DNA from 2 places in the Micromonospora sp. NPDC051006 genome. Region 2 is predicted to be linked to the other one. Evidence: riboswitches for the same ligand, from Rfam matches in the RefSeq annotation. Region 2 holds a riboswitch; the other holds the start of a gene.

Region 1 (7,792 bases), on a different contig from region 2:
GGGCCGCGCTGATGCTGGCGCTGCCGGTGGCCGCGCTGGTCGGTCAGCTCACCCTGGGCTTCCTGTACGCGGTGGTAGGGCTCTCCGGGGTGCTGACGGTCTTCTTCACCGTGGCGTACAAGAGCCTGCTGCCCCGGCTGGTGCCGGCGGCGCAACTGGTCGACGGCAACGCCAAGCTCATCATGAGCCAGGACGGCGCCGAGTTGGTCGGCCCGACGGTCAGCGGGGTGCTCATCGGGCTGGTCGGCGCGACCCGTACGTTCTTCAGCAACGGGCTGGCCTTCCTGCTCAGCGCGGTGACCCTGCTGCTGATCCGGGAGGCGGCCCCGGAGAACCCACCGGCACCCCGGGAGCGGGTGCCGCTGCGGGTGGAGATGACCGACGGGCTCGGCTTCATCCGCCGCCAACCGATCCTGGTGAAGATCCTGGCGTGCACCACCACCTCGAACTTCTTCGTGATGGCGTCCGCCTCGATCGAGGTCACCTTCATGCTGCGCGAACTGCACGCCTCACCGGTGCAGGTCGGCCTGGTCTTCTCGGTCAGCGCGGTCGGCGGCCTGATCGTCGGCGCGCTGGCCGCGCGGCTGTCCGCCTGGATCGGGTCGGCCCGGGTGATCTGGGTGGCGATGGCCGTGCCCGGCCCGTTCTACCTGCTGATGCCGCTGGCCCGCCCAGGATGGGGAGTGCTGCTCTACGGCGTCGGGTTGGCCGCTTTCTCCGCGAACGCGGTGCTGTTCAACGTGGCGTCGACGACCTACCGGCAACGGATCACCCCGCCGGCGATCCTGGGCCGGGTCAACGCGGCCTTCCTGTGGATCTGCTTCGGGGTGATCCCACTGGGCGCGCTGGTCGGTGGGGCGCTCGGCACGGCGCTGGGCCTGCGGACGGCACTCTGGATCTGCGTGCTCGGCACCTGGAGCGCCTGTCTCTTCGTGGTCTTCTCCCCGCTGCGCACCATGCGGGACATGGCCGAACCGGGCGCGTCGGCAGCGGTTTCGTCGTAGGGTCCGGGCAAGCTCGACCGGGACATCGACGCCGCGGAAGGGGCCGGGATGAGGAAGATCATCGTCCAGATGAGCGTCTCGCTGGATGGCTACTTCGAGGGGCCGGGCGGTGACATCAGCTGGCACCAGGTCGACGACGAGCTGCACGAGCACTTCAACGCCGAACTCCGCACGATGGGCGCCTTCCTCAACGGACGGACCACCTACGAGTTGATGGCCGCGTTCTGGCCGACGGCCGATCAGGAGCCGGCCAGCCCGGCCCCGGTGAAGGAGTTCGCCGCCATCTGGCGCGACATGCCGAAGATCGTCTACTCGCGCACGCTCGATCGGGCCGAGTGGAACGCCACCATCGTCCGGGAGGTCGACCCCGACGAGGTGCACCGGCTCAAGGCCCAGCCCGGCGGTGACCTGGCGCTCAGCGGCGCCGAGCTGCTGGCCACCTTCGCCCGGCACGACCTGATCGACGAATACCGGACCTACGTGCACCCGGTGCTGCTCGGCCGGGGCCGCCCGCTCTTTCCCATCCGGGACGAGCGGACGCAGCTGCGGCTGGCCGAGAGCCGGGTCTTCGGCAACGGCGTGGTGCTGCTCCGCCACGAGCGCGCGGTGGGCTGAGCAGGCCGCGACCTGATCCGGTCAGGCGACCCGCGCCGCCCGTCGACGTCACCCCATCCAGACCATCGCCTGCCCGTGCCCCCGGGTCCAGGCGAGCGGCGTCCCGTCCAGCGCGAGCACGTTGTGCGTCGCCTCGCCGGGCGACGCCGGCAGCGAGGCGTGGGGCAACACCTCCGGCGCCTCGTTCGCGAGCCAGTGGCCGGGCAGTGCGCGTACCAGCTCGACGAACGCCTCGCGCCGCGGCCGGTGCACCTGGTAGAGCACCGAGGTGTGGAACACCACCAGCGTCGCGTCGGCCGGCGCCTGAGCGGCCAGCGCCGGCAGGTCGTCCACCAGGTCACCACGGACCAGCCGTGGTGGATCGGCCGCGGCGACGGCGGCCGCGGCGCGTAGCCGGGCCCGGCGGTGGGTCTGCTCCGGCCAGATCAGGGCGTCCAGCCAGGCGATGTCGGCCGGGTCGGTCACGTCGAGCGGGTTCAGGTCCAGACCGGCCCGCCACACCACCTCGGGCCGCGCGGCCGGCACCGGCACCCCGACCGCGGCGCAGTCGAGCACCGGCTCGCCCGCGCCGACCTGGCGCTCGCCGTAGCGGTAGGCGTACCGGTCGGGGTAGAGGCAGAGCCCGGCGGACGCGCCGACCTCCAACAGCGCGAGCGGCTGCGGCAAGGCGGCGAGCACGGGCAGCAGCACGGCGCACCGCCCGGCCTCGTTCGTCTGGGTCGCCCGCACCCGCATCTGCGCCGCGATCGCCGGCCAGTTCGCCACCACGTGGTCATGGAAGGCGGCCGGGTCGTCGAGCGGGCCGCCGAGCAGCCGTACGACGCCGAAGAGCAGGTTCGGCTGCCGCTTGGCCGGCGGCAACTCGTCGAGCAGGTCCAGCAGCTCGCGGTCGCGGGACACCGCGAGCGACAGACGCTCGTACGACGGCGATACGCCCCGCGTCTCCCGGGTGCCGAACTCGACGTACGCATCGGCGGTCGTCATCCCCCGATCCTCGCAACCCACCCCGGCCGCTGTCCCAGGTCCGTGACGCAGCTCCCACCGGGCCCTGCGCAGTTCATCCGTCATTGCCGGGCCCGTCTCCCCGATCACGTCGGCTGCCTCCGGCACCTCGTAGAGTTCACCGCCGGCCGGGACGTCGAGCAGCAGCTCAGCCGGCGGCAGGGCACCGGAGGAGGAGCTGATCGTGCGGGGCGAGGGGATCCGGGTACTGATCGTCGGCGGTGGCGTCGCCGGGCTGGCCACTGTCGCCGCCCTGGAGAAGTGGGGCGCGACGGTGGACGTCGTCGAGCGCTCCACCGGGCCCGCCGACTCCGGCACCGGCATCTACCTGACCGGCAACGCGACCCGGATGCTGGGCGAGCTGGGCCTGCGAGAGGCGGTCACGGACGTCGCCGTGGAGATCACCCGGCAGCGCAGCGCCAACCAGCGTGGTCGCCGCCTCTTCGACATCGACGTCGCCGCCCTCTGGCAGGGCGTCGGGCCCTGCGTCTCGCTGCCCCGGGCGCGGCTGCACGAGGCGCTGCTCGCGGGCGTCGGGGACGTCCCGATCCGGTGGGGCCGCCAGCCGGTCGCGCTCGTCCAGGAGGGCGACCGGGTCGCGGTCGAGTTCGACGACAGCAGCACCGAACGCTACGACCTGGTGATCGGCGCGGACGGGGTCAACTCGACCATCCGCCGGCTCGCCTTCGACGGCCGGGCGGCGGCACGCCCCCTCGGCCAGTACGCCTACCGGTGGCTCGCCCCGCGGATCGACGCCGAGCCGGTCTGGTCGGTGCAGCTGGGGCGCGGCAAGCAGTTCCTGACGATCCCGATCAGCGCCGAGCAGACGTACTGCTACTACAACGACGGTCCGGTCGCCGACCGGCCGGGCTGGCGCGACGAGCTACGCGCGAGCTTCACCGAACCGGTCGCCACCATGCTCGACGCTCTCGACGCCGACCCGAGCACCCTGCACGCCGGGCCGAACCAGGAGGTCGTACTCGGCTCCTGGTCGCGGGGCTCGGTGCTGCTGGTCGGTGACGCCGCGCACGCCACCTCGCCGAACATGGCCCAGGGCGCGGCCATGGCCCTGGAGGACGCGCTGGTGCTGGCCGAGTCGCTGGCCGCCGCCGAGAGCCTCGCCGGGGCGCTGCGCGGGTACGAGGAGCGCCGCCGTGCGCGTACCGACTGGGTGCTCAGCCAGACCCATCGTCGGGACAAGGCCACCGGGCTGCCGCCGGTGCTGCGCGACGCGGTGCTGCGCCGCCTCGGCGAGAAGATGTTCCGGTCGAACTACGGCCCGCTCTTCGCCCAGCCCTGACCCCGGCGTGCCCGTCCGCCCTGGTGATACGGCATCATCGAGCTACCGGCGACTGGCGGCACAGGGATGGTGGAACCATCGGGGAGCCTCTCGCGGGCGTCGACCGCCTGGGCGCCCGCGCCGAGGAGCACCTACCCAGATGACCAGCGCATCCACCGAGATCACCACGTTGGGTCCGGCCCGGCTGCTGCCCGGCGCTCCCGTCGCCGAGGCCGTCCTGGCCGAGACCTCCGCCGCTGCCGCCCGCCTGGCCGGCCGCGGAATCATCCCGAGTCTGGCCACCATCCTCGTCGGTGACGACGACGCCAGCGCGCGCTACATCGGCATCAAGCAGCGCCAGGCCGCCGCCCTCGGGTTCGCCTCCCCGCACGAGCACCTGCCCGCCACCGCCACCCAGGCCGACCTGCACCGGGCCATCGCCCGCTTCAACGCGGACCCGGCCGTGCACGGGCTGCTCGTGCAGTACCCCGTGCCGGCGCACCTGGACTACGACGCGGCGTTGCAGACCATCGACCCGGACAAGGACGTCGACGGCATGCACCCGCTCAACATGGGCCGGCTCGCCGTCGGCGTGCCCGGCCCGCTGCCGTGCACCCCCGCCGGCATCGAAGCGCTGCTGGCGTACCACGACATCCCCGTCGCCGGCCGTGAGGTCGTCATCCTCGGCCGCGGCGCCACCCTCGGGCGGCCGCTGGCGATGCTGCTGTCGCAGAAGCGCCCGACCGCGAACGCGGCGGTCACCGTCGTACACACCGGCGTCCCCGACTGGCCGCGCTACACCCGCCGCGCCGACATCCTCGTCGCCGCCGCCGGCGTACCCGGCATCGTCCGACCCGAGCACGTCAAGCCCGGTTCCGTCGTCATCGGCGCGGGCGTCCGCTACGACGGGCGACGCCTCCTGCCCGACGTGGACGAGGCCTGCGCCGAGGTCGCCGGCGCCATCACCCCCCGGGTCGGCGGGGTCGGGCCGACCACCGTCGCGATGCTGTTCCGCAACGCCGTACGCGCCGCCGAGCGCGCCAACCAGTAAGCCGGGCGGTCGCTGTCGTTCGACCGCGTCGCAGCACGCTCCGGCTGGGACGCTGGTTGGCGGCCAGTGGCCGGAAACGCCGCGAGCGCGGCAGGTGGTCCCTGCCGCGCTCGCGGGTGATGCGGTGCGTACGTCAGCTGCAGCCGCTGGTGGAGCCGCAGCCCTCACAGACGTAGCAGCTGCCGGCCGGGCGCATCTTCGTACCGCAGGTGAAGCAGAGCGGCGCGTCGGCGGCCTTGCCGATCACGGCCTCCAGCAGTTCGGTGCTGGAACCGACCGACGGCGCCGGCTTGGCGGCGACGATGTCGACGGTCTCCTTGGCCGGCTGGGCGACCGGGCCGGTCTTCGGCTCCTCCGGCTTGGTCTCGACCGGAGCGGACGAGGCCATCGCGGTGAGCTCGGCACCGGTCACCGCGGCGCTCTCCGCCTCGGCCTCGGCCCGCAGCTGGGCGGCCCGCTCGCTGGCGGTGAAGATGCCCAGCTCCGCACGGCGCTCGTAGGGCAGGAAGTCCAGCGCCAGCCGACGGAAGATGTAGTCCATCACCGAGGCGGCCATCCGCACGTCCGGGTCATCGGTCATACCGGCCGGCTCGAAGCGCATGTTGGTGAACTTGCTGACGTACGTCTCCAGCGGAACGCCGTACTGGAGGCCGATCGAGATGGCCACCGAGAAGGCGTCCATCACCCCGGCGAGGGTGGAGCCCTGCTTGGACATCTTGAGGAAGACCTCGCCGAGGCCGTCGTCCGGGTAGGACGACGCGGTGAGGTAGCCCTCGGCGCCGCCGACGGAGAAGGAGACCGTCTCCGACGGGCGCTTCTTCGGCAGCCGCTTGCGCACCGGCCGGTACTCGACGACCTTCTCCACCGCGGCCGGGGCGGCCGGGGCGGCGGCCGGCTCGGTGGCCTTGTTGGACTTGGCCACCGAGAGCGGCTGGCCGACCTTGCAGTTGTCCCGGTAGATCGCCAGCGCCTTGAGGCCGAGCTTCCAGCCCTCGAAGTAGATCTTCTCGACGTCCTCGACGGTGGCCGCCTCGGGCATGTTGACCGTCTTGGAGATGGCGCCGGAGACGAACGGCTGGATCGCCGCCATCATCCGCACGTGGCCCATCGGGGCGATGGAGCGCTCACCCATCGCGCAGTCGAAGACCGGGTAGTGCTCCGGCTTGAGGCCGGGGGCGTCCACCACGTGGCCGTGGTCGGCGATGTGCTCGACGATCGCCTCGACCTGCTCCTCGGGGTAGCCGAGGCTGCGCAGCGCGCGCGGAACGGTCTGGTTGACGATCTGCATCGAGCCGCCACCGACCAGCTTCTTGAACTTGACCAGCGCCAGGTCCGGCTCCACGCCGGTCGTGTCGCAGTCCATCATGAAGCCGATGGTGCCGGTCGGCGCGAGGACGCTGGCCTGCGAGTTGCGCCAGCCGTTCTTGTCGCCGATCTTGTTGCCCTGGGTCCACTGCTTGGTCGCCTCGCGGACGATGGCGGTGGCCACCGTGCCGGCCGGCTTGATCTCGTCGTTGGCGGCGGCGTGCTTGCGCATGACCCGCTTGTGCGGCTCCGCGTTGCGGGCGTAGCCGTCGTACGGGCCGACGACGCCGGCCAGCTCGGCGGAGCGGCGGTAGGCGGTGCCGGTCATCAGCGAGGTGATCGCCGCGGCGACCGAGCGGCCCTGCTCCGAGTCGTACGGCATGCCGGAGGCCATCAGCAGGGCGCCGAGGTTGGCGTAGCCGATGCCGAGCTGCCGGTAGGCCCGGCTGGTCTCACCGATCTTCTCGGTCGGGAAGTCGGCGAAGCAGATCGAGATGTCCATCGCGGTGATGACGAACTCGACCGACTTGACGAACTTCTCCACCTCGAAGCTGCCGTCGGCGCGGAGGAACTTCATCAGGTTCAGCGAGGCCAGGTTGCACGAGGAGTTGTCCAGGTGCAGGTACTCCGAGCACGGGTTCGACGCGGTGATCCGCCCGGTCTCCGGGCAGGTGTGCCAGTCGTTGATCGTGTCGTCGTACTGCAGGCCGGGGTCGGCGCACTCCCAGGCGGCCTGGGAGATGGTGCGGAACAGCTTCTTGGCGTCGATGGTGTTGATCACCGAGCCGTCCAGCCGGCCGCGCAGGTCGAAGCCGCCGCCGTTCTCCACCGCCGTCATGAACTCGTCGGAGACCCGCACCGAGTTGTTGGCGTTCTGGTACTGCACGCTGACGATGTCGGAGCCGCCGAGGTCCATGTCGAACCCGGCGTCACGCAGGGCGCGGATCTTGTCCTCTTCGCGCGCCTTGGTGACCACGAACTCCTCGATGTCCGGGTGGTCCACGTCGAGGATGACCATCTTGGCCGCCCGCCGGGTGGCGCCACCGGACTTGATGGTGCCGGCCGAGGCGTCGGCGCCACGCATGAAGCTCACCGGGCCGGAGGCGGTGCCGCCGGAGGAGAGCAGCTCCTTGGAGGAACGGATCCGGGACAGGTTGACCCCGGAGCCGGAGCCGCCCTTGAAGATCAGCCCCTCCTCCTTGTACCAGTCGAGGATCGAGTCCATCGAGTCGTCGACCGCGAGGATGAAGCACGCGCTGACCTGCTGCGGCGACGGCGTGCCCACGTTGAACCAGACCGGCGAGTTGAAGCTGAACACCTGGTTGAGCAGCATCCAGGTCAGCTCGTGGGCGAAGACCTCGGCGTCCGCCGGGTTGGCGAAGTAGCCGTACTCCTCACCGGCGGTCCGGTAGGTGGTGACCACCCGGTCGATCAGCTGCTTGAGCGACCACTCCCGCTCCGGGGTCCCCACCGCACCCCGGAAGTACTTGGTGGTCACGATGTTCGCCGCGTTGACGCTCCACGACTCGGGGAACT
Region 2 (7,792 bases):
CCCGGTCGCGGTCGGCGCGATCGACGCGCACGTCACCGCGGCGGCGGCCCGCTCGGTCGCGCCGGGCCGGATGCTCGCGGTGCTCGGCACGTCCACCTGTCTGATCATGAACGCGGAGCGGTACCACGAGGTGCCTGGGGTCTGCGGCGCCGTCGAGGGCGGCGTCACCGCGGGCAGCTGGGGCTACGAGGCCGGGCAGAGCGGGGTGGGGGACATCTTCGCCTGGTACGTGACGCACGCGCTGCCCGCCGGGTACGCCGTCGAGGCGCAGCGCCGTGGCGAGAGCCCGTACCAGTTGCTCGACCGGCTCGCCGCCGACCAGCCGGTGGGCGGGCACGGGTTGCTCGCCCTGGACTGGCAGAGCGGCAACCGCTCGGTGCTGATGGACCACGAGCTGAGCGGGATGCTGCTCGGGCTGACCCTGGCCACCCGCCCGGAGGAGATCTGGCGGGCGCTGCTGGAGGCCACCGCCTTCGGCGCGCGGACCGTGGTCGAGGCGTTCACCGCGGCCGGGGTCGAGGTCGACGAGCTGACCGCCGCCGGTGGCCTCACCGGTAACCGGCTGCTGCTGCGGATCTACGCGGACGTGCTGAACCGCCCGCTGCACGTGCTCGACTCGGCGCACCCGGCGGCGCTCGGCGCGGCGATCCACGCGGCGGCGGCCGCCGGGGCATACCCGGACGTGCCGGCGGCCTCGGCCGCGATGGGCGCCCACCGGCGCGAGACCTGGCACCCCGACCCGGCTCGGGCCGCCGCCTACGACGAGCTGTACGCCGAGTACCGCCGGCTGCACGATCACTTCGGCCGCGGCGGCAGCGACGTCCTGCACCGCCTGCGCGCCCTCCGCAACCGCGCCCTAACCCCCTAACCAGCCCCCGTCCCCCCGTCCCCCCGGGCCCCCCGTGCCCCCCGGCGATCATGCAGTTGTGGTGGGGGACGCACTCCGCGAAGCGGGACCATCCGGGCACCACAACTGCATGATCAACAAGCCGGGGGCGGGGCGGGGGTCAGGTGAGGTCGACGGTGGGGTAGAGGGGGAAGCCGGTCAGCAGCTCGCTGGCCTGGCGGCTGACCTTGTCGGCGATGGCCGGGTCGAGCACGTACTTGGCCTTCGAGGCGGTGCCGTCGGCGTTGGCGCCCGGCTTCGTCTGGCTGAGCACGGTGTGGATCAGCTCGGCGGTCTGGTCCATCTCGGCGGCGCCGAGCCCCCGGGTGGTCAGCGCGGGGGTGCCGATCCGGATGCCGGAGGTGTACCAGGCGCCGTTCGGGTCGTGCGGCACCGAGTTGCGGTTGGTGACGATGCCCGCGTCGAGCAGCGCCTGCTCCGCCTGCCGGCCGGTCAACTCGTACGAGGTGACGTCGATGATCGCCAGGTGGTTGTCGGTGCCGCCGGTGACCAGGTTGGCGCCGCGGCTCAGCAGCCCCTCGGCGAGCGCCTGGGCGTTCGCCACGATCCGCTGGGCGTAGTCGGCGAAGTCCGGGCGGCGGGCCTCGGCGAGCGCGACGGCCTTCGCGGCCATCACGTGCGGCAGCGGGCCGCCGAGCACCATCGGGCAGCCCCGGTCGACCTGGTCGGCCAGCTCCGGCTGGCAGAGCACCATGCCGCCGCGCGGGCCGCGCAGCGACTTGTGGGTGGTGGTGGTGACGATGTGGGCGTGCGGCACCGGGTCGAAGTCGCCGGTGAAGACCTTGCCGGCGACCAGCCCGGCGAAGTGCGCCATGTCTACCATGAAGGTGGCGCCCACCGAGTCGGCGATCTCCCGCAGGATCCGGAAGTTGACCTTCCGCGGGTAGGCCGAGTAGCCACCGACCAGGATCAGCGGCTTGAACTCCCGGGCGATCTCCGCGACCTTGTCGTAGTCGATCAACCCGGTCGCCGGATCGGTGCCGTAGCTGCGCTGGTCGAACATCTTGCCGGAGATGTTCGGGCGGAAACCGTGGGTGAGGTGCCCGCCGGCGTCGAGCGACATGCCGAGCATCCGCTGGTTGCCCAGCTCCCGGCGCAGCGCGAACCAGTCCGCCTCGGTGAGGTCGTTGACCTGGCGGACCTGGGCCTTCTTCAGCGCCGGCGACTCCACCCGGTCGGCCAGCACGGCCCAGAACGCGACCAGGTTGGCGTCGATGCCGGAGTGCGGCTGCACGTACGCGTGCGCGGCGCCGAACAGCTCCCGGGCGTGCTCGGCGGCGAGCGCCTCGACCGTGTCGACGTTCTGGCAGCCGGCGTAGAAGCGGCGGCCCACGGTGCCCTCGGCGTACTTGTCGCTGAACCAGTTGCCCATGGCCAGCAGGGTGGCGGGGGAGGCGTAGTTCTCGCTGGCGATCAGCTTCAGCGACTCGCGCTGGTCACCCAGCTCGGCGGTGATCGCGTCGGCCACCCGGGGCTCGACGGCACGGATCACCTCGAGCGCGCTGCGGAAGGCGGTGGATTCGGCGTTCGGCGACGGCATGCGACCTCCAACTGGCGTACGGAAGGCCCAGGCGCTCGGCATGCGTCCTCATGACGGGGCCGCTCCCCGATGGTTCCCCATCCCCACGCGCCAGTCACGGCCCGCGCCGATCCTACCGGGTCGGCCGGGGCCGGCCAGGCCGACCTCGGCCGCGAGTCGGTCGCGGCCCGGGTGGTTGGGCGCACCGTGGCGGGGCACCCCTATCCGGACGGCCGTGATCGGTGCGGACACGGCCGGTACCCGCGGGAAGGAGCACGACCATGACCACACCGAGCAGCGACCGGCCGCTCGCCGTGGTGACCGGGGCGTCCAGTGGCATCGGGTACGAACTGGCCGTCCAGTTCGCCGAGCACGGTTTCGACCTGGTCATCGCCGCCGAGGACGACGGCATCGAGGCGGCCGCGGCGCGGCTGCGGCGCGACGGCGGCCCTCGGGTCCAGCCGGTCCGCGTCGACCTCGCCCGGCACGAGGGGGTGGAGGAGTTGGCCGCGGCGGTGGCGGCGACCGGCCGCCCGGTGGCCGCGCTGGCGCTCAACGCCGGCCGGGGCGCCGGGGGCGCCTTCGTCGGCGGCACCGACCTGGCCGACGAGTTGAACATCGTCGACCTGAACGTGCGCTCGACGGTGCACCTCGCCAAGCGGATCCTGCCCGGCATGGTGCAGCGGCGGGCCGGGCGGGTGCTGCTCACCTCCTCGATCGCCTCGACGATGCCGGGGCCGTTCCAGGCGGTCTACAACGCGTCGAAGTCGTTCGTGCAGTCCTTTGCCGAGGCCTTGCGCAACGAGCTGAAGGAGACCGGGGTCACGGTGACCTCCCTGATGCCCGGCCCGACCGACACCGAGTTCTTCGACCGGGCCCAGATGCAGGACACCCGGATCGGCTCCGGCCGCAAGGACGATCCGCGGACGGTGGCCGAGCAGGGCTTCACGGCGTTGATGAAGGGCGATCAGACGGTGACCGCCGGCTCGCTGATGAACAAGGTGCAGACCGCGGTCGGCAAGATCGTTCCGGACAAGCTCAAGTCCGAGCAGCACCGGAAGATGGCCGAGCCCGGCTCCGCCGACTGAACCTTCGGCACACGAGAGACGGGCCCGGCGATGCCGGGCCCGTCCACGTCTTCGGGGCTGATCAGGCGGTGACCGCGTCCACCGACTTCTTGATTGCCTTCGGGTCGGTGGGCTTGCGCGGCGCGTCGGCCCGCAGCGCGATCATCCGCTCGCCGATCTCCTGGAGCTGCTTGCGGCCGAGCGCCTCACGCACCTTGGGGAACCACTCCTGCTCCTCCTCCTCGACGTGGTGCAGGACGTTCTCGATCAGCACCGTGGTCTTGGCGTTGAAGTGCTCGTCCTCCGCCGTCATGGCGTGCAGCTCGGCGCAGAGCACGTCCGCCACGTGGTGCTCCTCGTACGACTCGAGGATGTCGTCCTCCAGGTCGGGCAGGAGCTTGCGGACCTCCGGGTACATCACCTCGTTCTCCAGGTAGGTGTGCACCGTGAGCGCCTCCACGATCTGCCCCACCAGCTTGCCCCGCTGGCTTGCCGGGCCCTCCTCGGCATCCTGGAAGGCCTTGAACAGGCGGCGCATCTCCTTGTGGTCCTCTTTCAGCAGGACGATGGCATCAGTGGACACCGGCGGACCTCCTCGAATGTGTCAGGTGATCGTCCGGTACCCCGGGACTGAACTGCGGAAACAACCGTCCCTCGAACGGGGTGGGGCCCGGCGCCTGCGCGCCGGGCCCCACCGTCATCCGTGCGATGTGGTCACTTCACCACGTTGTACGCGCTGACCATGCCCGCGCCGTAGAACGAGTTGCGCTTGCCCCCCGTGCAGGTGGCCGGGAAGCCGGGCCGCGGCTCCCAGACGCCCTGCTCGCACGGCAGCGCCTCCGCCGTCCGCTCGAGGAAGGAGGCCAGCTGCCCCGGCGTCATGCCCGGGTGGGCCGACAGGGCCAGGGCCGCGACGCCGGTGGCGTGCGGGCTGGCCATCGAGGTGCCCTGCTTCCAACCCCAGCCGTTGGTCCGCGTCGCCGTGTTGAAGGTGGTCGACAGGATCTGGTCGGTCGTGGTCGGGCTGACGCCCCCGGTACGGAAGCGGCTGTCACCACCGGGAGCGGTGACGTCCACGACACCGAGGCCGTAGGAGGAGTAGTAGCTCTTCTTCCCGGTCGGTGCGACCGCCGAGACGGTCAGCACACCCGGCGACTCGGCCGGCAGGTCGACGCAGGCGTTGTTGATCTCCCGAACCTCGGGGGTGCCGTTGTTCGGGCTGCCCGCGTCGATGAACTTGTGGGCCAGGTCGACGTTGGAGTTGCCGGCGGACGCGATGTTCAGCACGCCCTTGCTCTGCGAGTACCGGATGGCCCGCTGCACGGCCTGCCACACCGGGCGCTGACGCGCGTCGTTGCGGCAGTTGAACTCCCACGGGTCGATGAAGTAGCTGTTGTTCGTCACCTGCATGCCGTGCTCGGCGGCCCAGACGAAGCCGCAGACCGCCGCCTCCGGGAAGATGTAGCCGCCGTCGTTGACCACCTTGACGGCGGCCACCTTGACGCCCGGGGCGACGCCGGTCACGCCGACGCCGTTGACGGCGGCGGCGATGGTGCCGGCCACGTGGGTGCCGTGGTCGGAGGTGGTCGGGTTCCAGGCCGCCTCGGTGGTGTCGGCGACCCCGCCGACGCAGGACGTGCTCTTGTCCTTGGCGATCTGGCTCGCCAGGTCGGGGTGGGTGCTGGAGATGCCGCTGTCCAGCACGCCCACCACCACGTCGGGGCTGCCGGCGTTGATGGCGTGCGCCTGCGGAACACCGATCATCGGCATGTCCCACTGCTGGCTGAAGAGGGGTTCCCCGGTCGGGTCCGCGGTGACGTTCGTGGCGTCGGCCGCGGCGACCTGCACGGTCTCGCCCTCGTCGAGCGCAGTGCCCAGGCCGGTGGTGGCGGCGACCGACTCGACCCCGGCGCCGGCCACCGCGGTGGTGAAGGCGGGGTTCGTGGAGCGGACGACGAGCACGCCGATCTGGTCGTAGCTCGCCACCACCGTGCCGTCGGCGGCGGCCACCCGAGCCACCGCCCGCTCCGTCCCGGCGCCCTGCGGCGCCAGGACCAGGAAGGTGTTCTCCGCGCCGGCGGCCGACGCCGCCGGCGCCACCCCCGCGGTCACGGCGAGACCGATGCCGAGCGTCAGTGCGGACGCGGCGGCGAGTGTCTTGCGACGGATCAACTTCACACAGACTCCCAGGGGCCGTTCGCCGCCGGTGCCGCGCCCCAGCGGTGCGGCACCGGCGGGAGGCGGACGGGATGCCGCCTCCGGTGAAACAGCGTCGGAGGGTCAGTGTGGCGTTACACACACCTGCGGCCGCAGGACAAATGGCGTCAGACAGTGGCGATGGTGTGCGGGATCTCGTCGAGCAGCTCCCGAGCCAGGAACCCGATCCGGCCATACTGCGGGACGAGACGCTGACCGCTGACCGCGTGGGCGAACGCCGCCCAGCAGGCGGCCTGCGCCGGATCGGCGCCGCGCGAGAGCAGCCCGGCGAGCAACCCGGCACGCACGTCGCCGCTGCCGGAGGTGCCCAGCCCGGCGTCGCCGCTCTCCTCCCGCCAGCTCCGCCCGTCCGGCGTGGCGATGTGCCCGTACAGGGAGACCACCGCGTCGTACCGTGCGGCCAGCTCGGCCGCCTCGGCGTCCAGATCGTCACCCGGCTCCCGGTCGAGCAGGTGCTGGGCCTCGGTGATGTTGGGGGTGAGCACCACCGGCCGGCCGGAGCCGGCCAGCAGCTCCGGTGAGTGGCTCAGCGCCCCCAGGGCGTACGCGTCGAGCACCAGCGGAGTCCGCGGCCCGGCCGCGTCGAGCACGACGTGCAGCAGCTCGCGGGTCTCCTCGATGCCCCGCAGCCCCGGGCCGACAGCAACGACGTCCGCCGCCGCCACCAGCTCGGTGAGCTGGTCGTCCGGCCGTCCGGCCAGCGCGCCGTCGCTGGTCTCGGGCAGTCCCACCACCAGCGCCTCGGGCACCTGGATGCTGAGCGCGGCGGCGGTCGACTCGGCGGCGGCCAGTTGCAGCACGCCGGCGCCGGCCCGCAGCGCGGCGACGCCGGCCAGCAGGACCGCGCCGGGAGTGAACCGGGACCCACCGACCACCAGCACCGTGCCCCGGGCCTCCTTGCCTCCCGACGGTACGGGCAACGCCCAGTCGCGCAGCAGCGCCGGCGTGATCACCAGCGGGTCAGACCGGTTCGGCATGGACCTCGTCCTCCCTGGTCGGCCGGGCGCCCTGGCGTCGCAGGTGGCCGACGTCGTTGAAATCGCGCAATGTCAACCGGCCGGACTCGTCCGCGGACCAGCCGGTGACCGAACAGTTGGCGATCACGTACTGCCGGGTCAGCGCCATCAGCTCCTCCTCGGTCAGCCCCTCCACCAGGTAACGGACCAGGAAGACCAGCGCGTCGTGGCCGAAGAGCAACACCCGCTGGCCCTCGTGGTCGCGGCGCAGGTCACCGAGGAGCGCGCGCAGGCGCAGCGCGACGTCCGTCCAGGACTCCCCGCCGGGCGGCCGGTAGTAGAACTTGCCCAGCCGGTTGCGTCGCTCCGCCTCGTCCGGAAAACGGGCGACCACACCGTGCGGGGTGAGGCCGTCGAGGATGCCCAGCTCCCGGTCGCGCAGCCGCTCGTCCCGGCTGCACGGCACCCCGGTACCGGCCAGCGCCAGCTCGGCGGTGCGCAGCGCCCGCAGGTACGGCGAGACCACCGCCACGTCCGGGCGCCGCTCCGGCGGCAGCCCGGCGAGCCACCGCCCGGTGGCCCGGGCCTGCTCCTCCCCGGTCTCCGAGAGCGGCACGTCGGCGTCCCGGTGGGTCACACCGATCAGTTCCGCGCCGCTGGACTCGGCCCGCGTCGCGGCGACGTTCGCCGTGCTCTCCCCGTGCCGGACGATCCAGAGCGCTGCCAGTTCCGCCATGCGGCACCCGGTACCCGACGGTCGCCCCGCGCTAACCGGCGCGGCGCGGACGGCGGTACGCGGCGAGCGTGAACCCGGGCGGCTCGGGTAAGCGCCGGGTCCACGAGAGCCGACAGGGGAGGTACGCCGTGGCGACCATGACCAAGGAACAGAAGAGCCCGGTAAAGGACAAGAACTACGACCTCATCCGGACGTTGCAGATGTCGTTGGAGCACGTCTACCGGATGGAGACGTACATCGCCGACGCCGAGCAGCGTGGCGACACCGAACTCGTCAACTGGTTCCGGGCGATCCAGGAGAACAACCGCAAGGCCGGTGACCAGGGCAAGCAGATGCTCATGGCCCGCATGCAGCAGGAACAGCGCTGAGGCGCACGGGCGACGGCCGGGC

Evidence for each region. Region 2 has a riboswitch for ZMP and ZTP ahead of ACIBBA_RS21240 (glycine hydroxymethyltransferase). Riboswitches for the same ligand answer to the same signal wherever they lie in the genome.
Region 1: it holds a riboswitch for ZMP and ZTP, as region 2 does, so the genes downstream of both, ACIBBA_RS16330 (bifunctional 5,10-methylenetetrahydrofolate dehydrogenase/5,10-methenyltetrahydrofolate cyclohydrolase) here and ACIBBA_RS21240 (glycine hydroxymethyltransferase) in region 2, are expected to answer to the same signal.

Annotation. Positions count from the first base shown of each region.
Region 1 covers NZ_JBITFP010000009.1:9,265-17,056, reverse strand. Annotated here, with positions in the region: gene ACIBBA_RS16350 (MFS transporter) at 1-1,004, shown strand, start outside; gene ACIBBA_RS16345 (dihydrofolate reductase family protein) at 1,053-1,619, shown strand; gene ACIBBA_RS16340 (DUF2332 domain-containing protein) at 1,668-2,603, opposite strand; gene ACIBBA_RS16335 (FAD-dependent monooxygenase) at 2,806-3,921, shown strand; ZMP/ZTP riboswitch at 3,960-4,041, shown strand; gene ACIBBA_RS16330 (bifunctional 5,10-methylenetetrahydrofolate dehydrogenase/5,10-methenyltetrahydrofolate cyclohydrolase) at 4,061-4,951, shown strand; gene ACIBBA_RS16325 (vitamin B12-dependent ribonucleotide reductase) at 5,085-7,792, opposite strand, start outside.
Region 2 covers NZ_JBITFP010000014.1:74,302-82,093, reverse strand. Annotated here, with positions in the region: gene ACIBBA_RS21245 (ribulokinase) at 1-868, shown strand, start outside; gene ACIBBA_RS21240 (glycine hydroxymethyltransferase) at 1,008-2,447, opposite strand; ZMP/ZTP riboswitch at 2,466-2,555, opposite strand; gene ACIBBA_RS21235 (SDR family NAD(P)-dependent oxidoreductase) at 2,708-3,514, shown strand; gene ACIBBA_RS21230 (hemerythrin domain-containing protein) at 3,576-4,076, opposite strand; gene ACIBBA_RS21225 (S8 family peptidase) at 4,208-5,671, opposite strand; gene ACIBBA_RS21220 (NAD(P)H-hydrate dehydratase) at 5,818-6,687, opposite strand; gene ACIBBA_RS21215 (histidine phosphatase family protein) at 6,671-7,402, opposite strand; gene ACIBBA_RS21210 (hypothetical protein) at 7,540-7,770, shown strand.